One region of the Anaerocolumna chitinilytica genome, then DNA from elsewhere that is predicted to be linked to it. Evidence: a T-box and tRNA genes for the amino acid it is inferred to sense, from the RefSeq annotation. Region 1 holds a T-box; the other holds one or more tRNA genes.
What was found. A T-box is a leader RNA that pairs with one kind of tRNA and senses whether it is charged. The one in region 1 lies ahead of bsdcttw_RS21660 (glycine--tRNA ligase), so its partner is inferred to be a tRNA-Gly.
Positions count from the first base shown of each region.

Region 2: it encodes a tRNA-Gly, which carries the amino acid that the T-box ahead of bsdcttw_RS21660 (glycine--tRNA ligase) is inferred to sense. The anticodon was not compared.

Region 1 is NZ_AP023368.1:4,974,610-4,987,120, forward strand. Features, by position in the region: gene bsdcttw_RS21635 (ABC transporter substrate-binding protein) at 1-479, opposite strand, end outside; gene bsdcttw_RS21640 (carbohydrate ABC transporter permease) at 543-1,391, opposite strand; gene bsdcttw_RS21645 (carbohydrate ABC transporter permease) at 1,407-2,303, opposite strand; gene bsdcttw_RS21650 (GntR family transcriptional regulator) at 2,800-3,915, opposite strand; gene bsdcttw_RS21655 (alpha-mannosidase) at 4,117-7,260, opposite strand; gene bsdcttw_RS21660 (glycine--tRNA ligase) at 7,436-8,815, opposite strand; T-box leader at 8,985-9,261, opposite strand; gene bsdcttw_RS21665 (MarR family transcriptional regulator) at 9,383-9,907, opposite strand; gene bsdcttw_RS21670 (hypothetical protein) at 10,041-10,208, shown strand; gene bsdcttw_RS21675 (hypothetical protein) at 10,224-11,294, opposite strand; gene bsdcttw_RS21685 (helix-turn-helix domain-containing protein) at 11,537-12,223, shown strand; gene bsdcttw_RS21690 (IS3 family transposase) at 12,256-12,511, shown strand, end outside.
Region 2 is NZ_AP023368.1:229,962-242,472, reverse strand. Features, by position in the region: gene bsdcttw_RS01080 (amidohydrolase family protein) at 1-331, shown strand, start outside; gene bsdcttw_RS01075 (secondary thiamine-phosphate synthase enzyme YjbQ) at 325-753, shown strand; gene bsdcttw_RS01070 (hypothetical protein) at 995-1,582, opposite strand; tRNA gene bsdcttw_RS01065 (tRNA-Gly) at 1,806-1,876, shown strand; gene bsdcttw_RS01060 (VCBS repeat-containing protein) at 2,008-2,781, opposite strand; gene bsdcttw_RS01055 (hypothetical protein) at 2,899-3,495, opposite strand; gene bsdcttw_RS01050 (GNAT family N-acetyltransferase) at 3,855-4,130, opposite strand; gene bsdcttw_RS01045 (hypothetical protein) at 4,179-4,406, opposite strand; gene bsdcttw_RS01040 (hypothetical protein) at 4,504-4,959, opposite strand; gene bsdcttw_RS01035 (MDR family MFS transporter) at 5,536-6,954, opposite strand; gene bsdcttw_RS01030 (MerR family transcriptional regulator) at 7,125-7,880, shown strand; gene bsdcttw_RS01025 (GNAT family N-acetyltransferase) at 8,196-8,963, opposite strand; gene bsdcttw_RS01020 (hypothetical protein) at 9,039-9,536, opposite strand; gene bsdcttw_RS01015 (DUF5131 family protein) at 9,571-10,278, opposite strand; gene bsdcttw_RS01010 (hypothetical protein) at 10,281-10,748, opposite strand; gene bsdcttw_RS01005 (nucleotidyltransferase domain-containing protein) at 10,826-11,581, opposite strand; gene bsdcttw_RS01000 (VOC family protein) at 11,618-12,043, opposite strand; gene bsdcttw_RS00995 (hypothetical protein) at 12,144-12,511, opposite strand, start outside.

The DNA of each region.
Region 1 (12,511 bases):
TTTACAAGGCTGGGGAAACCATAAGTCTTTCCGTCAAGCTGCCATCCATTCATCGTTCCTTCATAAAGAGATTTTACAAAGTCAGGCTCTGCTGCCACTTTATCTGTCCAGTCTGTGAGGAGTTTTTTCTGGTAAAAAGAAGCTGCCATATCATATCCGCCCTGGAATACATCCGGAGCTTCGCCTGCAGTAATCATTCCTGCCAGCTGCTGGCCGTAATCGGAATAGGAACCTTTTACGATTTCTACTTTAATATTCGGATGTGCTTTGGTAAATACGTTGTCAAATGCATCCTGAATTGCAGCATTCATTTCATCGCTTTCCCAGTCCACTACCTTTAATGTTACCTGTTTGGGCTCTGACGAATCGCCAGAAGTCTTGCTGCTGTTTGCCCCATTGCTTTTGCAGCCTGCCAGCATAGCTGTGGTCATAATTGCACATAGACCGAGAGCCATTGCTTTTTTCATTCCTTTTTTCATAATGAAACCTCCAATATACTTTTATTTTGACTAGCAAAAATGCTAATTACGTCCCTAAAAACTTTACTTCACGCCGGAATTATTCATAGAGCCAAGGCCTTCCATGAAGTAATTCTGACAAATAAAGAAAATAATGAGTATCGGCAGCATATACATGATATCTGCGGCCATAAATAGATTCCACTGTGTTCCATATGTACTGCTGGTCATACGCCCAACTCCAAGTGCCAGTGTCCACTTCTCCGGTTTACTGATGATATATAAGAGGGGAGTAAGGTAATCATTCCAGGCTCCCTGGAAGGACTGTATTGCAATTACAGTGATTAACGGTTTTGACATAGGCGCTATAATACGGGTTAATATCTGAAGTCTGTTTGCACCGTCAATTCTTGCCGCATCATCATAAGATTTTGGTATGGTAGTCATAAACTGTCTTGCCAGGAAGGTCTGAAAAGGAGCTCCTAAAAAGCTCGGAATAATCATCGGCCACCAGGTTCCATAGGCACCAAGGGAAGCCCATAAACGGAATACCGGCATTACCGTAACCATTCCCGGAATCATCATTGATCCCACAATCAGATAGAACCAGAGTTTCTTACCCTTAAACTTTAATCTGGCCAGGGCATAACCTACGCTCATACAGCTGCAGATCTGACCAATGCTGACAATCACTGAGATAAATAAGGAATTTAGAAATTCTCTTCCGAATTTAATCTTTGCCAAACCATCCGTAAAGTTCTCCCAATGGAACTTAGAAGGTATAAACTGGGGCGGCACTTTAAATACAGCCGCATTATCCTTTAGCGCGGTAGTAAGCATCCATAGCAAAGGAAACAGCATAGGTATGCAGAATACCAGTATCAATACATAGCGGGCAGTCACATTCATTTTCTGCCTTTGTTTCTTTCCCATTTCCGGTTACCTCCGCTAATCATTTTCATAATATACAAAAGACTCTGACTTTTTAAATATTAAAGCTGTAAATGCCAGAATAATTAAAAAGAGTATCCATGATTCCGCACAGGCACGCCCATACTTCTGATTCGTAAATGCATTTACATAAATATCAAAATTAATAAATTGTGATGAGAAATTTGGTCCGCCGCCAGTCATAATCTGCGCTTCCGCAAAGGATTGCATGCAGCCAATCAAGCCTGTAATCAGCTGTAAGAAAATAACCGGTGTAATCATAGGAAGGGTAACATATTTGAATTGTGCCCAGCCCGTCGCCCCATCCAAGGAGGCAGCTTCAAAGACATCCGCCGGTACAGATTGCAGGCCGCTTAAGAAAATAATCATCATACCGCCTACTCCCCACCACTTAATAATACTTAGGGAAAATAATACAACTTTTTCACTGGTAAGCCAGCCCACCGGTGCAAGGCCAAGCTGTCCTAACAGACCATTCAACAATCCGACATCAGACTTAAAAATAAACTGCCATAATATGATAGCTGCAATTCCAGGCACTATCGTAGGCAAATAGTAAATTACACGAAATAATCGAATGCCCGGTATCTTCTTATTTAGCAGTACTGCAAGGGCAAGCCCCAGTATTAATGTAATCGGTACATTAATCAAGGCATATAAGAAAGTCACTCTGACAGATTTCCAAAACACCGGATCTACGGTCAGCAGATATTTAAAATTCTTCAGCCCTTTCCAAACGGGTGAATTGATACCGTCCCAGTCACAAAAGGCTGCGTACAGGGAATAGAGCATTGGATATGCACATAATACAGGAAACCCAATTAAGGTCGGTATCATAAACATATACGCCTGAAATCCCTCTTTCCTCCAAAAAGGTTTCCCTTTTCTTTTCATTCTTTTTTCCTCCTCCAATATCAACTGGCTCCTTTCAAAATGCTTTATGTCATTTCTTAATTAGCATGGGTATATTATATATACTATTTAATATTATGTCAATACATATTGCACAAATAATATTTATATTTTATTCTATTTTTAATGTTAATTAACATTATTTTATGTAAAATACATAAAACCCCAGATTTCTGCTTTAAATTATGACTATACTCCGCCTCAATATATGGTTATTTTAATGTAATATATCATTTAACTATATTTATATATCATTTATTTTCCAATTACTGCTTATAACATTTAACACAATTAACAAAACATCTTCTGCATTGAAACACACAAGTTAAGGCTCTTTACCAAAAGGAGCTCTCACTAATGGGCAGGTATATATCAGAACAAATAAAAGCCCTGTATAAAAGGAAAAGCATCACCTTTTACACAGGGCTTTCTGAAAGAGCCTGACACATATATTCATTTTAACAAAAAACTATTCCACCTATATCGTTTCCTGTTCTACAATTTGGTAGGGCACCATAATAGTCTTGGTACTTCCATTGCCATTTATCACATCCAATAATGTCTCTACTGCAACCTGACCAATTTTAGATTCTCCCTGTTTCACATGGGTGAATGGATATTGACCGATTATATTGTCATTACAGTCAAAACATACTATTGGGTATTTCTTATCCAAGCCTTTATCCAAAAGACATTTATGCAGGATAAGTGCAATTCCGTATTCTGCTGCCAGAAAAGCTTCCACATTTGGATGATTCTCCAAATGCCGGAATATCTTTTCCATATCTCCCTCAATCATTTCATCATAATGCTTACTTGGCAATGTAGCTCTTAAATCTGTAATCCAGTTACTGGCATCCGTGATAATACCATATTCATTCATAGCCGAAACAAAACCCTTTTGCCGTTCCTGCAGAGTAGAGGTTTCATCCGCATCCGGCTTCACAAAGCAAATTCCGCGGTAGTTGTTATCTAAAAGGTATTTTGTCAAGTCCTTAGCTGCTGCTATATTATCCGTACCGACATGAGGAACCGGAATTCCTTTCATCTGACGATCCACTGTAACAACCGGGAAATGCTCCACCACCATCTGCAAAATTTTAGGATTATAATTCTCATCCTGGGAGCACATAATAATCATGCCTTCCACTCCCAGCTTCAAAAAATCATCAATTGCCCGGGATTCATTATCAATGGAGCCATCACTGCAGCGTAACACCATGGTGAGACCCTTACTGCGGCATTCCCGTTCAATGCTGTTTAAAAGCACAGTACCAAAACCATTCCCGAAGCCCTCTAAAATCACCCCTATCAGACGTAATTTTCCGGAGGCTCCATCTGCCATATTCTGTTTCTCATTCACTGTTTCTAATTCTTCAGGTCCGTTTACAAAGGAACCTTTTCCGGCCATCCGCACAATTTTGCTTTCTTTTGCCAGCATCTCCAAGGCCTTTTTACTTGTTATCCTGCTGACATCATATTGCTCAGCCAGTTCCTTTTCAGAAGGGATCCTATCCCCCGGCTTATACCTTCCTCCAGCAATTGCGCCGGCTATGTCCATGTAAATCTGTTCATAAAGTGGCGACTGTTTCATTTCTTGTTTCGAAATCCTTTCTTAATCCCTTTTCTCATCACACGCTTTGAGGAATGTAATACCGTGTTAGCCAGCCTAGCGTATATCCTTTATTTTAGCACAGGAAGCCATTTCTTACAATTATTTTCCTTACCTATCCATTTCCTTTAGAAGCTTTCTGTGCTGTTTTTCTGCATGCAGATACTTATGTGCAATCCTTTATTACAGCTGTTTGTAAACAATTTTCAAGGTTACGATTTCATAAGGCTTAATGCAAAAGGAGATATGTTTTGTATTAACTGCGATTACTTTTTCTTCCTCTTCCAGCATAGAACAAATCGCAACTTTTTCCGCTTCTTCCGGCAGAGTCATATTCACTTCATTACGCTGGTTATAATATTCATACAAGCGCAGTATCTGCACATTTTCTTCCATTTCCTCAGATGCTTTTACAACTTCAAGCATAACATTTTCATTGTCAATCTCAGCAGCGCTGTAAACAGAGGGCTTATTCCCTTCCGTTTTGGATTTTACATCCGCAAACAGAGGATTATTTAATTCATAGGCCTCTTTAACCGTACCGCCGGTTCGAAAATCACCTTTGTGAGGGTACAATGAATAGGTAAATTCGTGTTTTTCTTTATCCGCAGACGGATTAGGACTAGTTGCGGACTTTAACAGAGAGAGTCCTATAACGCCTTCATGGACATGGCAGCCATATTTGCAATCATTTAGGAGACTCACACCATAATTATTTTCATGAACATCCAGCCATTTATGATGGCATACTTCGAAACGTGCGGCATCCCAGGAGGTGTTATGATGAGTCGGACGGGTTACATTGCCGTATTGTATTTCATAATCCGCTTCATTACTGTGTATATCCACCGGGAATAAAGCCTTCAGGAAAACATGATCCTGTTTCCAGTCAATTTCTGTCTTAATGTCTATTCTCTTACTGTCATGGCACAAATAGATGTACTGTGTGATGGTTGAATCCAAATATTTTCTTTCCACCTTCATGCAGGCTCTTAGGCTGCCTCTTTCCACTACTTTCATTTCTGTGACATTATCTATTTCCCAACTTTTTTCCGTATAATAATTATTTACATCCCATGCATCCCAGTTGTGAGGGCGGTCTTCATATGACATAATGACATTGCCGCATTCACCGGGTTTTAATACCTCACGGTCATTTTCCTTATCATAAACAGAAAGGAACTGGCCTTTTTCATTAAAGGTGATGCGTATTAATGAGTTCTCCATACTGTCATTTGTGATTCTTAAGTCCGTTTCTGTAGTACTGCCATCAGCCAAGGCAAAGGTCTTATACCCTGCCGCCGGTACTTTAATCGCTCTGAATAAGATTCTTCCGTCTGCCAGTTTTTCATAGGGGAGGTAATTCTCCCCGTCTGTAACCAATCCCTTGTCAGCTGCATTTGGCGTATCTGCAAGTACATATCCGGTTCCCAAAAATCCATTGGGATTATATACAACAATAGCGCCTTTTTCAGCCTTAATACTGTCTGTCAGAGAATCCACGGCTCCTTTTAAAAGGATGCTGCCTCTTGAGAATAAATCCTCATATTCTGCCTTTGAAACCTCATAAACCTCTTCGATGCTTGAGCCCGGTAAAATATCATGGAACTGATTTCGAAGCAGTATCTCCCACAAATCATCCAGCTGCTCTTTTGGATAAGCAGTTCTGTTAAGCTTGTTATCCATAGCACCGAATAATTCGATATTGTGCAGCAGAAATTCTGCCTTTCTGTTATATTTCTTATTTCTTGCCATTGAGGTATAAGTTCCTCTATGATATTCCAGATACAGCTCGCCGTTCCATTCCGGAAGATACTTCTTTCCCTCAACCTCTTTCTCCAGCTTATGAAAGAATTCATTGGAGGTAGCCTGTTTTGTTACAGGACAGCCCGGTATTCCCTTTTCCATTCGCCGTCCGGCCTCTAACATTTCTCTGGTCGGTCCGCCGCCGCCGTCTCCGTAGCCATAAGCCATCAGTACCTCGGAATTCAGGTATTTCTGCTGATAACGCTGCCAGGAGCCTTTAACCTGAGAAGGTTCTAGCATTCCGTTATAGGTAGTAAAGAAATTCTTTGATACCAGGCTCTTATCATAATCACTTGCCGGAACAAAATGGGTCAGAACCTTGCTTCCGTCAATACCAATCCAATTAAAGGTATCGTATGGCATTTTGTTGAATTCATTCCAGCTGATTTTTGTGGTCATAAAAAAGCGTACACCGCATTTTAACATAATCTGAGGCAGTGCAGCAGAATAACCGAATACATCCGGCAGCCATAATACTTCATTATCTTTCTGAAACTCTTTTTGAAAGAAGCTTTTTCCTTTTACAAACTGTCTGACCAGAGATTCTCCTCCTGTCAGGTTACAGTCGGCTTCAACAAACATTCCGCCTTCTGTTTCCCATCTGCCTTCCTCTACCCGGTTCTTTATTTCTTCATATACAGCCGGCTCACGTTCCTTTACCGCCTTGTACAAATGGGGCTGACTGGACATAAAGCGGTATTCCGGATATTCCTCCATCAAGCGAAGCACCGTAGAGAAGCTGCGCACCGCCTTATCCTTCGCTGTCTCCAGAGTCCATAGCCATGCTATATCAATATGGGTATGCCCCACACACCAGACTTCTTCCTTTTCCCGGTTACATCTCTTTTCGTAAAATTCTTTCTCAAGAAAAGCCTGTGCCGCAGCCAGGGATTCATAAAACTCTGGGGAATAAGCCTTCCGAAAATCCAATAGATTTAAGGATTCATTAAGGGTCAGTAAGATTTCATAGCTTTCCTTTTCGTCTTCTTTCATTAGCCCGGCTACGTCATAAGGAACTTTTACATCGTAATAATATTTCTCAATTTCTCTGTCTCTTACTGCAATTCTGGCATCCAGAATAGAATGGAAATGCATTTTACCCGTATATACACACAGAATAATGTTATATTCCTCACCTGCTCTTGCACACTCTTCCAGAATAACGGTCTCATGATTCTCATCAAGACCCTGACGGAGCTGTCCGTTAACATATAATCGGAATTGGGGATTTACAGTATCCCATCTTACCCCTCCAAAGTTATTGAGTCCAAAAATAACGCTTTGTCCTTCATAGCTCTGAGGTAATTTTACCTGCAGCCTATAGTAGTAATACTCATCCTTACCGCCTAAATCCATGGAGCCCGGAAACGCACTCCATTCTTTCTTGCTTAGCTCTGCCAAATCTTTTATCTGTTCTTTTAGAACTAAATATTCGGCACCGCTTATTTTCTCAACATTCTTCTCACGTAAAGCTGACAGGTGCCTTACCAGGCTTCCTATCCTCTCTTTTACCATAACCATAACAGCCCTCCATAAAAGTTGCATATAAACAAACCATACAGTATACACCAAATATATCATTTATATGCTATTTATATATTATTATATCATTATATTTCAAATAAACAACTATTATTTTATTTCGGTGTGTATATACCTAGGAATAGTAATAACCTGGCGGTTTAGCTTTGCCGTCCTAGCTCATATGAATAGTAAATTTGTCACTAAAATAATGCTCCAGTTCTAAAACGGGCAGTTTGACCTGTTCCATTGTGTCCCTCTGCCTTATTGTTACTGTCCCATTTTCCAATGTATCATCATCAATAGTTACCGCATAGGGTGTTCCGATTACATCTCCTCTCCGGTATCGTTTCCCGATGGTTCCGGCATCATCATAAGAAACCATATATTTTCTTTTTAAACAATTATATAATTCAAGGGCTTTCTCACCATGACGTTTTTTTATGAGGGGAAGTATATTAATCTTAATCGGTGCCAGAAAAGCCGGCAGCTTTAACACCTGCCTTGTATCCCCTTTCTCAAGCTCTTCCTCTTCCAATGTTTCAAACAATAAGGCAAGGACAATTCTATCCAGTCCATAGGTGGATTCTATAATAAACGGAATATATCTTTCCTTGGTTTCTTCATCAAAGTACTCTAAAACTTTTCCGGAGTACTCCTCATGCCTTTTAAGGTCAAAATCCGTCCGGTTATGAGTTCCGTTTATTTCACCCCAGCCAAAAGGAAAGAGAGATTCAATATCGCAAGCCGCCTTGGCATAGTGTGCAAGCTTTTCATGGTCATGATGCCTTAAATGTTCTCTCTGAATGCCTAAGAATTCAAAGAAGCCAATACCATAGTCTTTAAAATACTCGTATAAGCCTTCATCCTCTCCCTTTTTGCAAAAAGTCTGATACTCCATCTGTTCAAACTCGATGGTCCGGAAGGTAAAATTCCCAGGTGTAATTTCATTTCGGAAAGCCTTTCCGATCTGTCCGATACCAAAGGGCAGTCTGGTACGCATGGAACGCAGTACATTCAGAAAATTCACATATTCTCCCTGAGCATTTTCAGGTCTGAGATATATCGTAGAGGCACTTTCTTTTGTAACACCTCTGTTGGTAGCAAACATAAGATTAAATTGCCTGATGTCCGTAAAGTCCGACTTACCGCATTTAGGACAGGGAATCTGCTTTTCTCTTATATAATGAATCATTTCCTCCTGCGTCATGGAATCGGCATTTACTTCCGTGGTAAATTCATTGATAAGATTATCTGCCCTATGTCTGGTCTTGCAGCTCTTGCAATCCAGCAGCGGATCTGAAAAACCTGCCAGATGACCGCTTGCTTCCCATACCGTAGGGTTCATGAGGATATCCGAATCCAATTCATAGCTGTTATCTCTGTTCTGAATAAAGTAATAACGCCAGGCATCCTTTATATTATTCTTAAGTCTTGTTCCGTAAGGACCATAGTCCCAGGTATTAGCGAGACCTCCGTAAATCTCGCTGCCTTTAAAAATAAATCCATACTGATTACAAAAAGCTGATAAATCTTCCATAGTTAAATTCTTCATAGTGTCTCCTTTCAAATGTGTTTCAAGATTGGCCCAGTATTTTACAGGTTTAATCTTATGTGTGAATTATAAATTTGCTATTCACACTATCAGCAACTCAAATTTTACGAAACCGGAAGCTGCAAACCCTTGAATTTTGGATAAAAAAAGCCCTAAGCAATCATTGATTGCTTAGGGCGAATGTAATCTATCCGCGGTACCACCTAAATTCAGGATAACCTGCACTTATTGACAGCACGAGTAGTATATACTTTATGCTGCTTTCCATGATAACGGTGGAAGTTTCCGTTGGTCTCTACTTAGGATTCCTGTTCAAGCCACAGCTTAAAGGTGCCTTCCCTGTACTTTCCTTAAAGATTCGCACCTGTGAACTCGTTTTCTGAATTCATCTCCATCTTCTCTCTGGAAGCAAAGTAACAGTTACTATTCCCTGTCATAGCCTTTTCGTATTGCGATTATATTAGCATATTCCATTGGTTAAAGCAAGAAATAATTGGTCTCAGATTATTAATTTGAATCTAGATTTTTTATAGTCTGCTTCCGTATATTCAGAAAAGAAACCGTCCACTAATTGCCGGAGGGTGCACCAGTCCAGGTCAGGCCCTGAAAATCCTTTAGAAATCGTACCAGAAATTGCAGTTCCTGAGTATTATACCGCTTTAAGAATTCATAGAATTCACCATCAAATTTTTGGTGCAGGGACCTATGCAGTTCATATAATTCCTTTCCGGAGGAAGTAAGATAAAACACTGCTTCTTTTTTATTGTCCGGCAAAGGAACTTTTACAATTAATTCTGACGAAAGAAGTTTTCTGATATTTTTTGAAACAGTGCCTTTGGGAATATCCGTTTTCTTTGTAATCGTAATACTGTTAACCGGCTGAAACCGCCCGATTGCATCTAAGATATGAAGGGTTATCATCGATAACTCTTTTGCAGTCTTTGATAATAAAGTATTTGAACAGTTCAAAAGCATCCATTGCTTTTCCGCATCCATATCCGACTGATGCCTGGTTACAGCGTCATAAAGGAGCTGTTCAATCTCTTTCATGAGATTTTCTAATTTCGTATCATTGTCTGTAATGTTTTTCATGGTTTACTCTCCTGCCCCAAGATCTTTGCTTTTAGTATACCAGATTTTTGTTTCAAGGAAACTATTGACGCTTATTATTTATCATGATATTATAGTTTCCAGGAAACAATAATACATATGAAAGGAAGATTATATGAACGATAAAGTCAACCCCAATTGCCCCTGCCCTAAAACAAAATGCAAATACCACGGACACTGCATGGAATGCAGGAAGCAGCACAATGGCAAACCCTTCTGTTCCTCAACAGGGCTTAAGAAAAGGATAGCCGACTTACTATTTAACAGCTCAAAGACGAAGTAGAACATAGCACATTGCCTATTTTTTATTATTTTTATCCTTAACACAGTCTTCCGGATTAAGCTTAATCAACTTCCATTCACCGTCTCCTTCCCTTTGATACTGGGCAATTTCAATGTCTGTACCATTGGTGAGCTGGTAAAATACTATAAGATAATCCTTTCCGTCCTTGCCGTGAAAGGAGATGTTTTTTATGTAGCCTTCCTGTTTTATGGGGTACATCTTATCTATCATATCGCACCAGTCCCCATATTTTACTTTTACGTAAATTTCTCCATCGTAAGCCCAGCCGTGATAAGGTGCACATAAATAATCCTCACCATGAAATTCCAGATTGGAGATTTTATATAGGCCATCTTCTTTCTGAAGGTCTATAAATCCATAATAATACGCGAAGACCCCTTGGCTTTTCTCCGTTCCCTCTATGGTTTCCAGCTCTACAAAATAACGCAGTGTGTCGTCTTTCCTGTCATAAACCGGTACACTGTGATACTTCAACAAGCTGGTATGCAGGATGTTTTTAAAGGTCTTAAGATACTTCTTGTAAGATAATCTATCCTGATAAGCTTTGGTAAGAAAGTTATAAGCTATCGGATAGGGTATCTGGCTCTCTCCAAGGGTTCCGCAGCCCGCAGCTTTTCCTTTCTCCAGATATGCCGCCTCACGCAGGATACTGAAATAATTCAAAATAGTATCCTCCGGGCTTTGAAAAAAGGAGGCCGGAAGTTCAACCTTCGATGGTTTTTCTGAATAATATTGTTCTATCTGTTGATAATGATAGCGATTATTCAGCGCCGGCAGCTTTGAGGGCCTGAAATACGTCTCGGTATCCACCTCTTCCTTAGCTTCCTCCCCTGCTTTTCTCACAATATCGGTACTCCAGCTATCCACCGCATCTGCACTCCCGGTATCTTTAACGCTCTCATCCGTAATCGTAAGGGAATCCGCTGTCCTGTCCGCCGTATAAAAGGCTCCTCCCATAACCAATTCCGGAATCCTCCTATCACTCCGTGATATTCCTATAAACCCAAAGCATACAATAAGCACCGCAATTGTAAATAACGGTATCATTAATATTAACTTTTTCAAGATTCCTTCCGCTGGTCTTCTCATCAAAACAACCATGTTCTTTCCAATACACTTTATGTTTCATGTTAAGGATTCCCTATACACAAAACAGTATATCTTCTTTCTTCAACATATGATATCCCTCGCACTTTCATGCAATGATATAATCCATGCTATAAGTATCAAAAGCTTTTCTTTTGATATGCTCCCCTTATGGTAGACAGTTAAAATAATAAAACTGTTATCATAGGAGGAGCATTTTCATGTCTAGGGAAAAATTCAGTAAAGAATTAAAACTTGAAGCAATAAAGGAGTATGTTTCAGGAGGAATATCATTATATAAGCTTGCCCAAAAGTATGGTTCAGGTTTTAAGACTGTTCAGAGATGGTATGATAATTATCAGAAGTTTGGAGAAGAAGCTTTTGAAGGAACTCATCACAGTCCGAATTATTCTGCAGACTTTAAGAAGCAGGTGGTTAATGAATATTTAGCAGGCGGCACATCTTATAAAGAGGTGGCATTGAAATACGGAATTTATGCACCAACTACTGTACTTAAATGGGTTAAGCAGTATAATAATCATGTAGAACTTACCGATTCTCGATTAGAAGGAGTGTTTCACATGGTTAATGGCAATGGCCGCAAAACAACACTGGAAGAAAAAACTAAAATCGTAGAGGATTGCACTCAGAATCAATATAATTATGCAGAGACTGCTAAGAAATATGATGTTTCTTATCAACAGGTTTATTCCTGGGTACATCGCTATAAGGAAAAGGGATTAAGTGGCTTAGCTGACCGACGAGGAAAAAAGAAGCCAGAAGAAGAAATGACGGAACTTGATAAACTGCGACTAGAGAACCGAATGCTGAAGGCTCAAGCGATAAATCAGCAGATGGAGATAGATTTCTTAAAAAAACTCGAAGAAGTCGAGAGGAGGCGATTTTAGAAAAAAAACAGCACATAGCAACTTATTATGCAATCCAAGAACTCTTGGCAGAAGGAAAAGGATATTCTCTTTCTTCACTATGTCAGTTAGGGAAAATAAGCCGTTCTGCTTATTATAAATGGTTGAACCACGAAGATAACCCAAATGATAAGCTAAACAAAGAGCTGGCAGAACGCATTGAGGCAATTCATGACAAACATCCCGATATGGGTTATCGCAGAATCCGTGATTCACTTGAGCATGATGATAATATCAATGTCAATGATAAAAGAGTACTTCGTATATGCA
Region 2 (12,511 bases), 880 kb from region 1:
CCGTATCTGTCTGGCTCATTTCGCCTGGCCCTTTGTACGGGAGACGGTTATGTTGATGATTAAATATCCTAATGTTTATACCGACACTTCCGTCTTATATATGGATTCACCGGAAGAATCCATGATGCGGCTGTTTACGGTTGATATGGGACCTTTATGGACAGAAAGGGCACTGTACAACCAGATTATGTTCGGTTCAAACGGCCCCCGATTCCGGCAGTTTAAATTACTTCGGGCCTTGGATAAAGTACCTATGAGGGAATATGCAAGAGAGAACATCTATTATAAGAATGCTTTGAGATTCTTAGGAGAGGAGGCGGCAGAATGGTAGACCTGCAGAAAATTACCTGGATGAGCAGAAAACCGGAGCAGTTTCATATGATTACCAAAGAAGTTCATGATATCGTTGAAAAAAGCCCGGTAAAGAACGGATTGGTACTGGTTGTAACTGCTCATACCACCACAGGAATCATGGTAAATGAAGGGCTCCCCTGTGTAGAAACAGATATTTCAGATACCCTGACCCGAATTGTACCTTTGGAGGCAGATTATGCCCATGCCCATTTCCTTCCCAGTTATGGTGCCACAGGAAATAACTCTACCGGACATATAAAAAGTCTTATCTGTGGAAATCATTGCGTATTTCCGGTAGTAGACGGAAAGATTATCTGCGGTGGTGCCCAGGATATCTATATTGTAGAATTCGACGGGCCTCAGACCAGAAAAGTATTTGTGGAAGTGTTTGGTGATTAATGGATACTCTGTTGTTTATCGGATAAGGCGGTACAATAGAAACAGGTTACATCTGCTGAAAGAGAAAATCAAGTAAGAGGCGGTGACTAGCCACCATCCTCTCCCACTGCCCTGGGATTCGAGACTTACACCCGTTTAGATATATGCCTGCCAGGCACAAATTAAGAAAGGCCAAGCATCACAGAAATGTTCTGGATGCATGGCCTTTTAATTTATTTATAGAAATAAATCTCCCTCACTATTAATATCTTGCCTCACGTTGTTTTGAAGTTCTAACGCTTGCGGGTATAGATACCACCTTTTGAAGGGGTTTCCAGACAGCAAATGCAATTGTAAAGTCAATCATACTATGAATAATGGTGCCGACTCCTACTAATAAAATGACTGAGAAAAGGTATCCTTTATCATAATAACCGCTGGTCATGTTATTTCCCCAATAGAAAAAGGTAACTACGGTAACCTCGCAAACAGCATGAATTAATGCCATCAGTAAACCGAATGTTACAAATCCGCCGGTCGTGTTCAAGAAATTCTTATTCTTCTTAAGCAGGATAGAGCCAACTACCGCAAATACAATATGGGATAATGCTCTTAAAACAACAACGATCGGAAAGATTCCTGCCAGCAAAAATCCAATGGCGGAAATAATCGCTACTGCTACTGCAATATAAGGTGAAATGAACATTGCTATAAAGATGGGCACATGACTTGCTAGGGTAAAGGATGCAGGCTCTAATATAAATTTAGGCGCAAACATCGGAATCAGAATGGCAATAGCCGAAAGCAGTGCTGCAATGGTCATGGTTTGTACGGAATTCTTAGTATTCATGTTAGATGTCCCCCGTTTTTGGTTTTAATGATTAAAGAAAGTCAGCTACTTTACTCTTAAATGTTACTATCATGTTAGCTGTCTTGTCACCTGTAATTGACTGTAGTTTACAGTAAAATGAGTGCACTGTCAAGTATAAAAATATCGAATTAAAAATTTTGCTGATTTTACAGTTGAATTTTCCTTTATATGGATTTATAATAGGGGTACGTTCCAATCATATGCGGATATGGTTCACTGGCAGAATGCGAGCTTCCCAAGCTTGAGACGCGGGTTCGATTCCCGTTATCCGCTGTTAAAAAAAAGGTACTATAACCCTTGGTTTTGAGGGATATAGTACCTTTTTTATTACTGTAGATGAACCATAAGAAGCGAAGATTGCAAGAATAAAAGTGTGAATCCAATGGTGAATGTGTATTTACTTCTCATCCTACCGGTGGATTCAAAAGCAGGCCCGGTATCACGGCTGACATCCGTGTAGAATAAAATTCTTTTCCATCCCACGAGAGTACATTCTCGATATACCCCAAGGTATCACTGTTTATAGGTCCAATGATCCGTTGATATACCAAAAGCTCATAGGCATTTACTTCTTCGTTCTGAATAAATGGCATTATCGCATTTACACCCAGAACATCCCCTTGAATCGGCATTTTTAACATACCCGATTCATCATAATACTGTGATACGTATTCATCGCCTTTGTAACTTACATCCAATACAAATAGTTTATCATGGTTGACATTGTATACCACAACCCTATAAAGATCAATGTAATCCACCTTATACTGAAACAAGGCATTATATTGATTAAAGTTAAAAATTTCTGTGGGTATATTATTAATATAAGCATAGATATAAAAATAGCCATAACCGCCGCTGCCGCCTGAATTTATACTTAATTTAATATCATCCACACCATCTGCTGTAAAATCACCGAGAAATAACCTGGGATTATATCCGGCATTAAAATCCGGAGTAATGGTGCTGTTTTTACCTGAATATCCATCCTCAATAACGATTGAAATATTATCTACAAAACTTGATTTTGTGTCCGCTGTTTTACTGCCATATAAATATACTTTATCAGGAATACCATCACCAGTCACATCTCCCTCTTGCATTGTAAGAAGATATCTATTCTTCATTAAATCCTCTTCATATGGCAGCATATCATTTTTTCTAATCTGTTGGCTCATATCATCGCCTCCAATAAAAATTCAATTCTTAAGAGCTGTTTTGGCAGATGTGCAGGCGATCTGTCAAATACCCCCGTCATGCAAAAGCTAATTGCAGGACCAGGGGTATAATTAATTTTATAGAACCTGCACCAAGTAAGCAGGAGATTGAGGAGGAATGCTAAGGGTCTCGTATATGGCATGTTCCACCCGTACTTTCTGCCCAGGTTGAATTGCTTCTAATGGAATGGCGTTACCATTTTGATCCAGAATCATTGTTTCATCAGAAATGTTGAACATCATCTGATCATACATGTCATAGGGGTTTCCGGTGAGAAGGAGACCATTAATTGTATCAACACTTACAACACGGTCCGTTGTTATATAAAAAGAAGCTTCTTCTTGCAATACTAAAATCCGGTACGCGCTTGATTGAGGGGGAATACTTCTTGTCACTGCAGAAGAGAAATCTGCATCTATTCGCATTCCCTCTTGTAAATCATACATATTAAGTGATATTCCCTTTTCATCGATGATAATGGTGTTATTCGCTACATTTAGCCTGATTTCCTGCATGCTAGTCATATTGTTCTCGTCGCTTACTTCGTAATATATTAAAATATACCCTGTACTTTCTGTGTTTGCAGCAACTTCCTCAATTAGAGCGTTATCTACATGTATTATTGTTTCACCTGGAAATATCATACCCTGTGGAGCGGAACTAGTATAATTCATAATTATCCTCGAATACAAATTATTCTAGTTATAATATATGTTAGTTCAACAAGAAGTTACGGCTTCCGGTATAATAAAATGGTGCATTAGGATAACGGGCTACCGAAGGACCGCTATTTTCTTCGCCCGTGACATAAATCATGTTACTGATTTGTCACCTGGCGACTATGTCCTTCCCATCTGACAAACAATAAATAAGGACTTCCCGGGTTTCGTACATATTCGATTCCCGTTATCCGCTGTAATAAAAAAGTAGTTACTGCACTGGTTTTAGTGTAGTAACTACTTTTTTGTTATGTAAATATAGAAGACGCAGTGAGAATAAAAGTACTAATCTTCTGGTGAGGGAATTTTTCTCACTACATTACTCCATTCTTATTCCATTTAATAGAAGTCTTATAACCAAGTTTTTCATACCATGGTGCTACACCTGTAAAGTGAATATAACTATAATTATATCCTTCATCTTTTAGAATCTGAGTTACATTCTTAACCATTGTCAACCCAATTCCTTTATTACGATATTCTGGAAGCGTTCCAACGCAACCTGGTCCTCCTATTTTAATTTCGCGTCCACTTATGTTGCGTACACCCATATCCTCAATAAGGCAGAAACTCGCAACTTTTCCATCTATATATCCACAATATACTCTATGTTTACCGTTATAAGATTGTGTCCAATATTATACAACTTTTCCTACTGCTTCCTTTAATTCATCAAGGTCTCCATTATAATATCCAAAGGAAATACTATCGTCTAATTTCCTATCATATTTCTTTGGCTCAAATTTATCCAAATGAAGAATCATTTCATCACAAATCCATTGGTCTGGAAGATTGCGAATATTTTCCCTTTCAAAAAAATTTGGATACATGCAGTCCAATAGTGATATGTAATCCTGTTTATTCATGTGCTTTTTCTCCTAATAAATATAATAGGCAGTTTATGTTCCTTACAAAGTTGGAATTTATCGCTTTATGTTATGCTTATTTGGTACTATGGATTACTTATTCTTTGACTTTACATAAATAATACATCTCTGGGAATTCCATATCAAAAATTCCCTCAGGATATATTTCTACAAAGAGAGATGTATCTATTGGGATATTATTCTGTTTCGCCCAATTTTCACCCTCTACATATTTCTTGCCACATTTCTCACCTAACAATTTATCAATGTTTTCAGCATTAAAATGATTTTGTATATATTTACCTTCTGGGACGGTAAATGTTGTATATTCATGGCTTTGTTCATCATCTATTACTTCGATACCTATAAAATAATACTCGTTAGGATGACTTCCAATCCAAAGCCCATAATGTGAACAATGTTCCTTTTTACCTTTAGCAATGTTTTTCATATCATCAATTTTGCCATATAATTCGTATCCGCTTTTTGCACCAAAAACTTTAATTCCCTTTTCAATAGTTATGACTTTAAATTCGTTTTTTTCAATATACAAACTATTTCTCCTCCTGAATATAATAAAATAATCCGCACTTCAAACTGTCTAACAAATAAATACCACTTATATTTTTTCAAAGTATATATCTTATGAATATCTTCTACTTCGCATTATTGCTATTATCAGAAATTAAATTTCTTATCTAAGAATTACTCTTTTATCATTCGAAATCAATTTAACCATATTTTACCACTATTATTGACAAATTAAAATACTTACTTACAGTTGGTAAGTTACCCAGCAAACATTAGTAATTTATGTAATATAACTCGGATACCAAACGACGCCCATTATCTTAAAATAAAACATTATTCACTAACAAACTGTCTCTTTGCGACCATGTCCTGACCATTTGACAAGTATCAAGCAAATCTACTACTAACAAACTGTCACCTGGCGACCCTGTCCTAACCAAATAACAATCATTAAATAAGCCCTTCCCTGTTTTTTGTACATATTCGATTCCCGTTCTCCGCTATAAAGATTCAGAGCATCAGCCCAAAAGCTGATGCTCTATTTATATGCCATATTTACAATTTCCTAGCAGCGCTTAACTATTTTCAATTAAATAAACTATTTCTCAACTTTCTTGTTCGTCAAAAATATAGTCGGAATAAACAATACCAAGCTAAGGACTAAGGCTACCTTGAAACCATCGTGATAAGCAGTGGTCATGAGCGGAATTGTTGGTACTTTGCCTTGGATTGAAAAGCTGACAACCGTTGCAAGCACTGCTGAACCAAATGCTCCACCAATATTTTGCATGAGTCTGGTTCCGACACTTGCTTGCGCAATTTCTTGTTTAACCATGCCAGTGTATGCATCCGTCATCATTGGAATGGTGACACCACCGATTCCTATACCACGAACCAATAAGACAACGCACACAACAATGAGTGAAGATGTCTTACCAAAGAGGACAAATGGTATTGTACCAGCAATGGCTAAAATCAAACTTATCAGGACAACCTTACGAGCACCGAATTTATCCGTTAGCTTACCAATCAACGGGCGGGCAGCTAACATCCCAATACCTTGGGGAATCAAGATTAATCCAGTATTCAGTACTGAGAAGCCCTTAATGTTTTGGAAAAATAAAGGCAATAGTAACATTGGACCGTTGGTGGCAATCCCTGCAAGAAACAAGCCTACCATTACAGCACTGAAACTTTTGGACTTAAATAAGTGCAATGGTAGAATTGCATGTTCCTTTTTGATAGCAGCGTATATGATATAAATTGCTAGAAGTACGACTCCGGCAACAATGCAGCCAATAGTCGTGCTGTTATTGAAGGCAGCATTTTTCGCAGCTTTTGTAATCCCATAGATCAAAATTGCTGAACTGGCACCTAATAATAGGATACCAATAAAGTCGAATTTTGCTTTCTTGTTAACCGGCGTGAAGTTAGGTAACTTTAAAATCATCAAAGCGATGGCAAGAATACCAATTGGTACATTAACAAAGAAAATGTAACGCCATGATAAGAATTGGACAATTACTGCTCCAATAACCGGTCCAAGGATTGGGCCCAATACCATTGGGATACCAACGGTTGACATCAACCGGCCTACTCGTTCGCTGCCGGCGACTTCAATACACAAAGTAGTCACCAATGTCATAATAAAGCCGGAACTGATACCTTGAATAATTCGGAAAATAATCAGTGAATGAATACTCCAGCTAAGTCCCGAAGTAATCGAAGCAGCTAAGAATAACATATTGGCACCAATCATTAACCATTTACCATTGAATCGTTGGACTATCCAACCTACAAATGGTACTGAAATTGCCATAGCTAATACATATCCTGTTATTACCCATTGAATTGAATCAAGTCCGGTACTAAAATCATTACTCAAATGCTTAATGGCAATGTTGACCATCGTTGAATCAAATAATGGCATAATTGCTCCAAGCACTAAAATCCAGGCAATGTTCATAATGTTCTTTGGTATCGGCTCAAGTTCCGGAGCCTTTTTATTTTTACTCATCTTAAATAAATCCTCCTTATTATTGCGGTGTTTTCCTTATTGTTATTTTGCTTTACAAAGCACCGCTTATGACTTATTATGAGAGCATAATCTATAACGTTGCGTTCGAGTCAACTAGTTTTTAATAAAATATTTCAATGGCTAGTTAATCAGAGAAAGAAGGAAGAAAATTGAAAAGCGTTAATGAAGTGAGTAAACTGTCCGGTGTTAGCCGCCGCACTTTACAATATTATGATGAAATCGGATTATTGCCGCCCAGTGAGGTGAAAGAATCGGGTTACCGCTATTATGACGAGGAGAGTTTGCGCCGCTTATGGAGCATTTTATTTTATAAGGAGCTCGGCTTTTCTCTTCATGACATTCAGTTAATTCTTGAAAATCCAAAGGAAATGGAAAAGGAGTTACTGCGGCAACACAAACAAGTTCTTATGGAAAAACAAGCTCAATTGCAGAAGATGATACAATCAGTTGATAGTATTTTAAATGATAAGTTTGATATTTTAATGCTTAGAGACTTTGAGAAAAATCGTATTGAAATATTAAAGAAAACCTACGCAAATGAAATCCGAGCTTTTTTAGAAAGTTCCTTTTTTCTTCCATTAGTGAAAAGCGGCATATTACAGAGCCGTACATCTCTTATTAAAAACGCCTCAAATATAATGAACCTGGATTTTGGCAAGATCATTAATCTCTGCGGGGATGTCATACAAAAGTTTCGTGAGGCCATGAAGGACGGCCCAGAGAGTTTACCTGCAAAAGAGGCGGTTACTGTTTATAGAGAATTATTGACCATGTGGGTTCCCTGTGATGATGCCACTTTTCGTGAAATCGGGCAGGCTTATTTGACATATAAAGAAGGTTTAGACCAAAAGACACCGGGACTTGCTGAATTTGTACATGAGGCTATTTTGCATATCTATCCATAATTAGAATGAACATATTCAATCGTAGTAAAGCGTAACATATTACGTACTTTCTAGGTATTCGCTTCTCGTTATCTGCTGAAATAAAAGCCATGCCATACCATTTTTCAGGTATAGCATGGCTATATTGTACTTCCAATAAGAATATTAGGAGCATAAAATATTATCCCTACTACATATTCTTTCCTTTTTTCTTTGAACTCATATAAGTTATTGAAATAGCAACGGCTAACCCCATGACTATCCAAGGCAGAGCTGCTCCAAAAAAATCTAACATCTTAGTTACCTCCCGTATCCTATATTTATTTACTAATGAACCTACTTGTTCATATTTGCAATAAAATCATTTGTTTTTGCGGTAACCTGGACCCACGCCGGTCTGAAGCCGCTTTTAACCGCATTTCTCGCTGACTTAATATTGGACCAGGCGCAGCAATAGAACGGTACGATATTCCTGTCTAGTACTTCACTGGCAAGTATACTTGTAAGACTGGAAGCAATCCCTTGCTGTCTGTATTCAGGCAATACATCGACTCCTATCTGCCACATCGTATCGCAATCCGCAGAACACCCAGCAAGGCCGATTAGTTTACCACGGTCATATGCACCAACAGCCAACTTGTCTAACTGCTTGCGGTCGTTACATAACGCATTACTCCATTCCGGCAAATAATATTCTTCAAACATTCCTTCTTCCAGAATCTTAGTTTCATAATTACAGGCTAAGGGTTTAATAGAATCCATGTCCGGTAAGAAATATTCCGCCATAAAGCAGATATTTAGTTGAAAATCTTTGAGCCTTTCCATTAATACGTGTAAGTTAGGTGTTTCAAGACAATGCTCAACAGGAAATTTGTTTATATATTCACTTACTATATCTACTAATTCCTCAGAAACAGAGGCTACTATGTTACTTCCATAGGATGTCAAATCACAGTAAAATGGCAACTCCAAATACCTTCTGGCATCGGAATTTTTTTCAGAGATTACTATTATATTCTCAGTCTTTCTAAAATCATCTATGCTGCAATTGCTGTCAATAGCGGATTGCTGCAGCGCAATCCTCATGATTTCTTTATTTGTCATACCTTCTCCTCTTAGTATACGTTATTCATAACTTATAGGAACCTCTTATGAATAAACAATCTGTATAACCTGCCTTTACCTTGCATTTTGGTGGGTTACATAAATATGTCCAATTCCAAAAGCAACAGCGCTTATTACTAACAAGTAGTGCCTAGAGGTTATCCCGCTTAATAGAAAGATTGCCGTCGGTATAACCGCAAGGGTCATGCTTTTCCAAAAAGTTATTTTATGAAAATACAGAATCCAGATGCACCAATATAAAATCAAAAACACTGTGTTACCAACAAAATAAGTTATATATGCCTCTGCTGAGGGGAAACCAAACTCAGCCAAGCCAATATTGAAAATAATGAGAAACATTGATGAATATCTGCCTATTTGTTCAATCCAACTCATTACTTTATTTTTGCATTTATTCTCAATACCATGAAACTTTACAGCATAGATAATGTTGGGGAGTAACATCAATATAACAATTACTAAACCAAATAGATTTATCCAACTTGCTTTGTTATTTTCAGCAATCAATATAGATACCGGTCCATCAGAACCGCCAATCACGGTGATATTCATATTTTAACTCCTCCGGTCTTTGGTACAGACAAGCCTAAAAATTAATGTCTGCCTTTTTGGCTTGACTGCAAAGCTGCTGAACTTTAAGGGTATAATTTTTCCCATCTTTCACAAAATGTGTACCGCATTGTCTAAATTCAAAATGAGTATCTGTATTGATGCATTGGGATCTTAGTGACAATACCCAATCATAGTTCAAAGGCCGTGCATTGTAATCTGATTCACCGCCAACCACCACAAGTTCAACATCATCAAGGTATTTTTCAATATCGACCTGCTCTATAAGAGGCTGACAAATAACATTTTTATGCTTGATTAGCAGCTTACTAAAAATAGACAGTCTGTAATCTGCCATTTCCTGATTTTCTATGGTACATCCCACCGTAACATTATCATAGCCAGCTCCCCAATCATCAGGAATACAATCCTGAAAACGTTCTATCCGTTTTGTTAAGAAAATAAAATGCAGGTCTGACCGTTCTTTTATCATTTGCCAGCAAGCAACTCTCCAAGCATCTGCATCAGGCAGTAAAAAATCAGAGGAAAAGCATAAATAGACTACTTGTCCCCCTTTGATTCGGTATTCACCTTTTTTATTTTTCTCGATAGGAGCCCTAAATTTATCTGTTTGTATAATGTCGTTCGTATCAATGCCTCGTTTGCTATCGCCCTTATGTATATAACAGAATCTGCAGCCTTCACTATACTTGTGGCAGCCTCTCCATGGATTCCACACCGCCATAATTAAAACCTTGATTTTTCATAGTTATATGGAACACTGGTTCCAGCAACTACATCTTCAATTTTTTCAAGGATTAACCAATCGTCCATATTACCTTGATGTTCAAAAGTAAGGGCCGGCTCAATAGTTCTTATATCGGAAAATTCAACAAGACACAGGCACTTTTTATGCCAGCGCTCCTTTTGTTTATCAGTTAAGTTTAGTTTGCTTTGATTCTCCTCAAGAATTTTTACAATTTCATCATCCGTGAGCTTGGCATAATTTTGAACAGCTTTAACTGTTGCCTGAACAGATATTTCAGTAGTTCCCTTTTCCATGAAATACAAAGTCTCACCTTCAAACACTCTGCTATGTGGGATTTTTCGGCCGGCAGCGCCTCTCACTACCATCGTCTTTGTTCCGTTCAGAATTTTATTCAGGACGCGTTCTCCTGTCTTTCCGGAATTATCACAATAAACTAAATGCACCATATAAGGGCTCTCCTTCTTATTATATCATAATGAATCCAGTTCGGTTTCAAATATATATTGAAATGTTCCTATGTGTCTCAATAAAGTTCTTCATGCAGTTCCTGATACCATTCTTCTGCGTCCTTTATTCTAACTTCCATCTCATCCAAGGATTTCACTTGAATCAACTTCTCCAGACGAGCAACCACTACCCTTGGCATATGCATTGAGATATGAAGTAAATAATGGTATGGATATAAAGGGGTATACTTTAATCTCAAAAGCATAACAAGAGGCTCAATAACAAACTTATTGTAATATGCGTAACTTTCCGGGAAAGTGCCTCTGCTAATATATTTTCTTACCCGGAGATGCTGGCTGTATCTGTAATCACATTCCTGTTTACAATTTTCTTTGTTTTTAATAATTTCCTGAGCATCAGCTTCTTCAAATCGTATAACCTCGTCTTTATCAAATATAACCAGGGCTCCTTCTACGATATCATTCTTAATGTAATGATATTCCTTTCTGTCCCTTGAGTGGAGCTGCCAATTAAAGTCCAATACCAAATACGGACTTGAACCCTTTATATGATATACAATCTGACCAAGCTTCGGATGATCATTTCCGGTTTCGTCCCGCTCATCCAGCTCACCTAATTTTCTTAGGGCAGTTTCAACATGGTCCAAAGCATCTTTTACATAGTCATCTTCAACATCAATCCAGTAATCGATATCTGAATATTCGTCCGCATGTCCCATAGCAAAGGAACCCTCTAACCATAATGCATATATGTAAGGAAATGGCTGCAGCTCATTTTTAAGTATAGCTGTAATTTCTTTTTCTGTAATCATTCTGCCTCCGGTAATTTGTGAATTACTTGATGATTTTTATAACAACCCAAATTGGGGACTCTCAATTATTGATTTCATTTGACATAAGCAAAAAGGGTGTCCGGCAGGGTCAAGCATAACTCTCCAATCATCAGAAAATTGCTCCTCTGCAATTACTGCTCCACAATGAATTGCATGTTGAACTGCTTTCTCCAAATCATTTACAGCAAAGTCCAGATGTGCCATCTGCTGTTGGGCATCCGGCTTTTCCGGCCACACAGGCGGTTTATACTCAGGGTTTTGTTGAAATAATATAGAAGGATAGGTTCCCTGATAGGTCCCTGGTGCATACACACATGCCCAGCCTTCATCCATAGACATTACTTCCCAATTAAGTAAAGCCCCATAAAATTTTGCTAACTCATGGGGGTCTTTGCAATCCATCGTAAACGAATACATTTTAATCTTCAATTCCTCATCCATAATATTAATACCTCCTCTTTTAATTTAACAACTAGTAAAACCTCAATTTCTTATTGACTTTATTAATATAACGGGAAGTTATATTGACTTCTCGTTTTGCTCATCCTATGAATTTCGAATAGAAGAGTTCATTTGCTTTTTGGGTAAACAAAGACGGAGTCCACTGTATACTCGATTCAAAGTCATTTGCCGTAATAGTAGCAAGTAGACAATCCTGTAATGGGAGCCTGTCCTTTACCTTAACCAGGTGTAATCCATCACGAGTTACTAATCCGGCTGCAAATATTTTCTTCACATCGAAATATAATCTTACACCTGGTATATAATTAATATCTGGATCAATACAGACATATCCAAGGTTATGGGAATTTACAACAAGTTCACCACAACCGTCAAGTACATCCAACATAATGTAATCAGAATAATCCTTCGGCTCATTCAGTGGTTTTAATCCAATTTCATTTACCG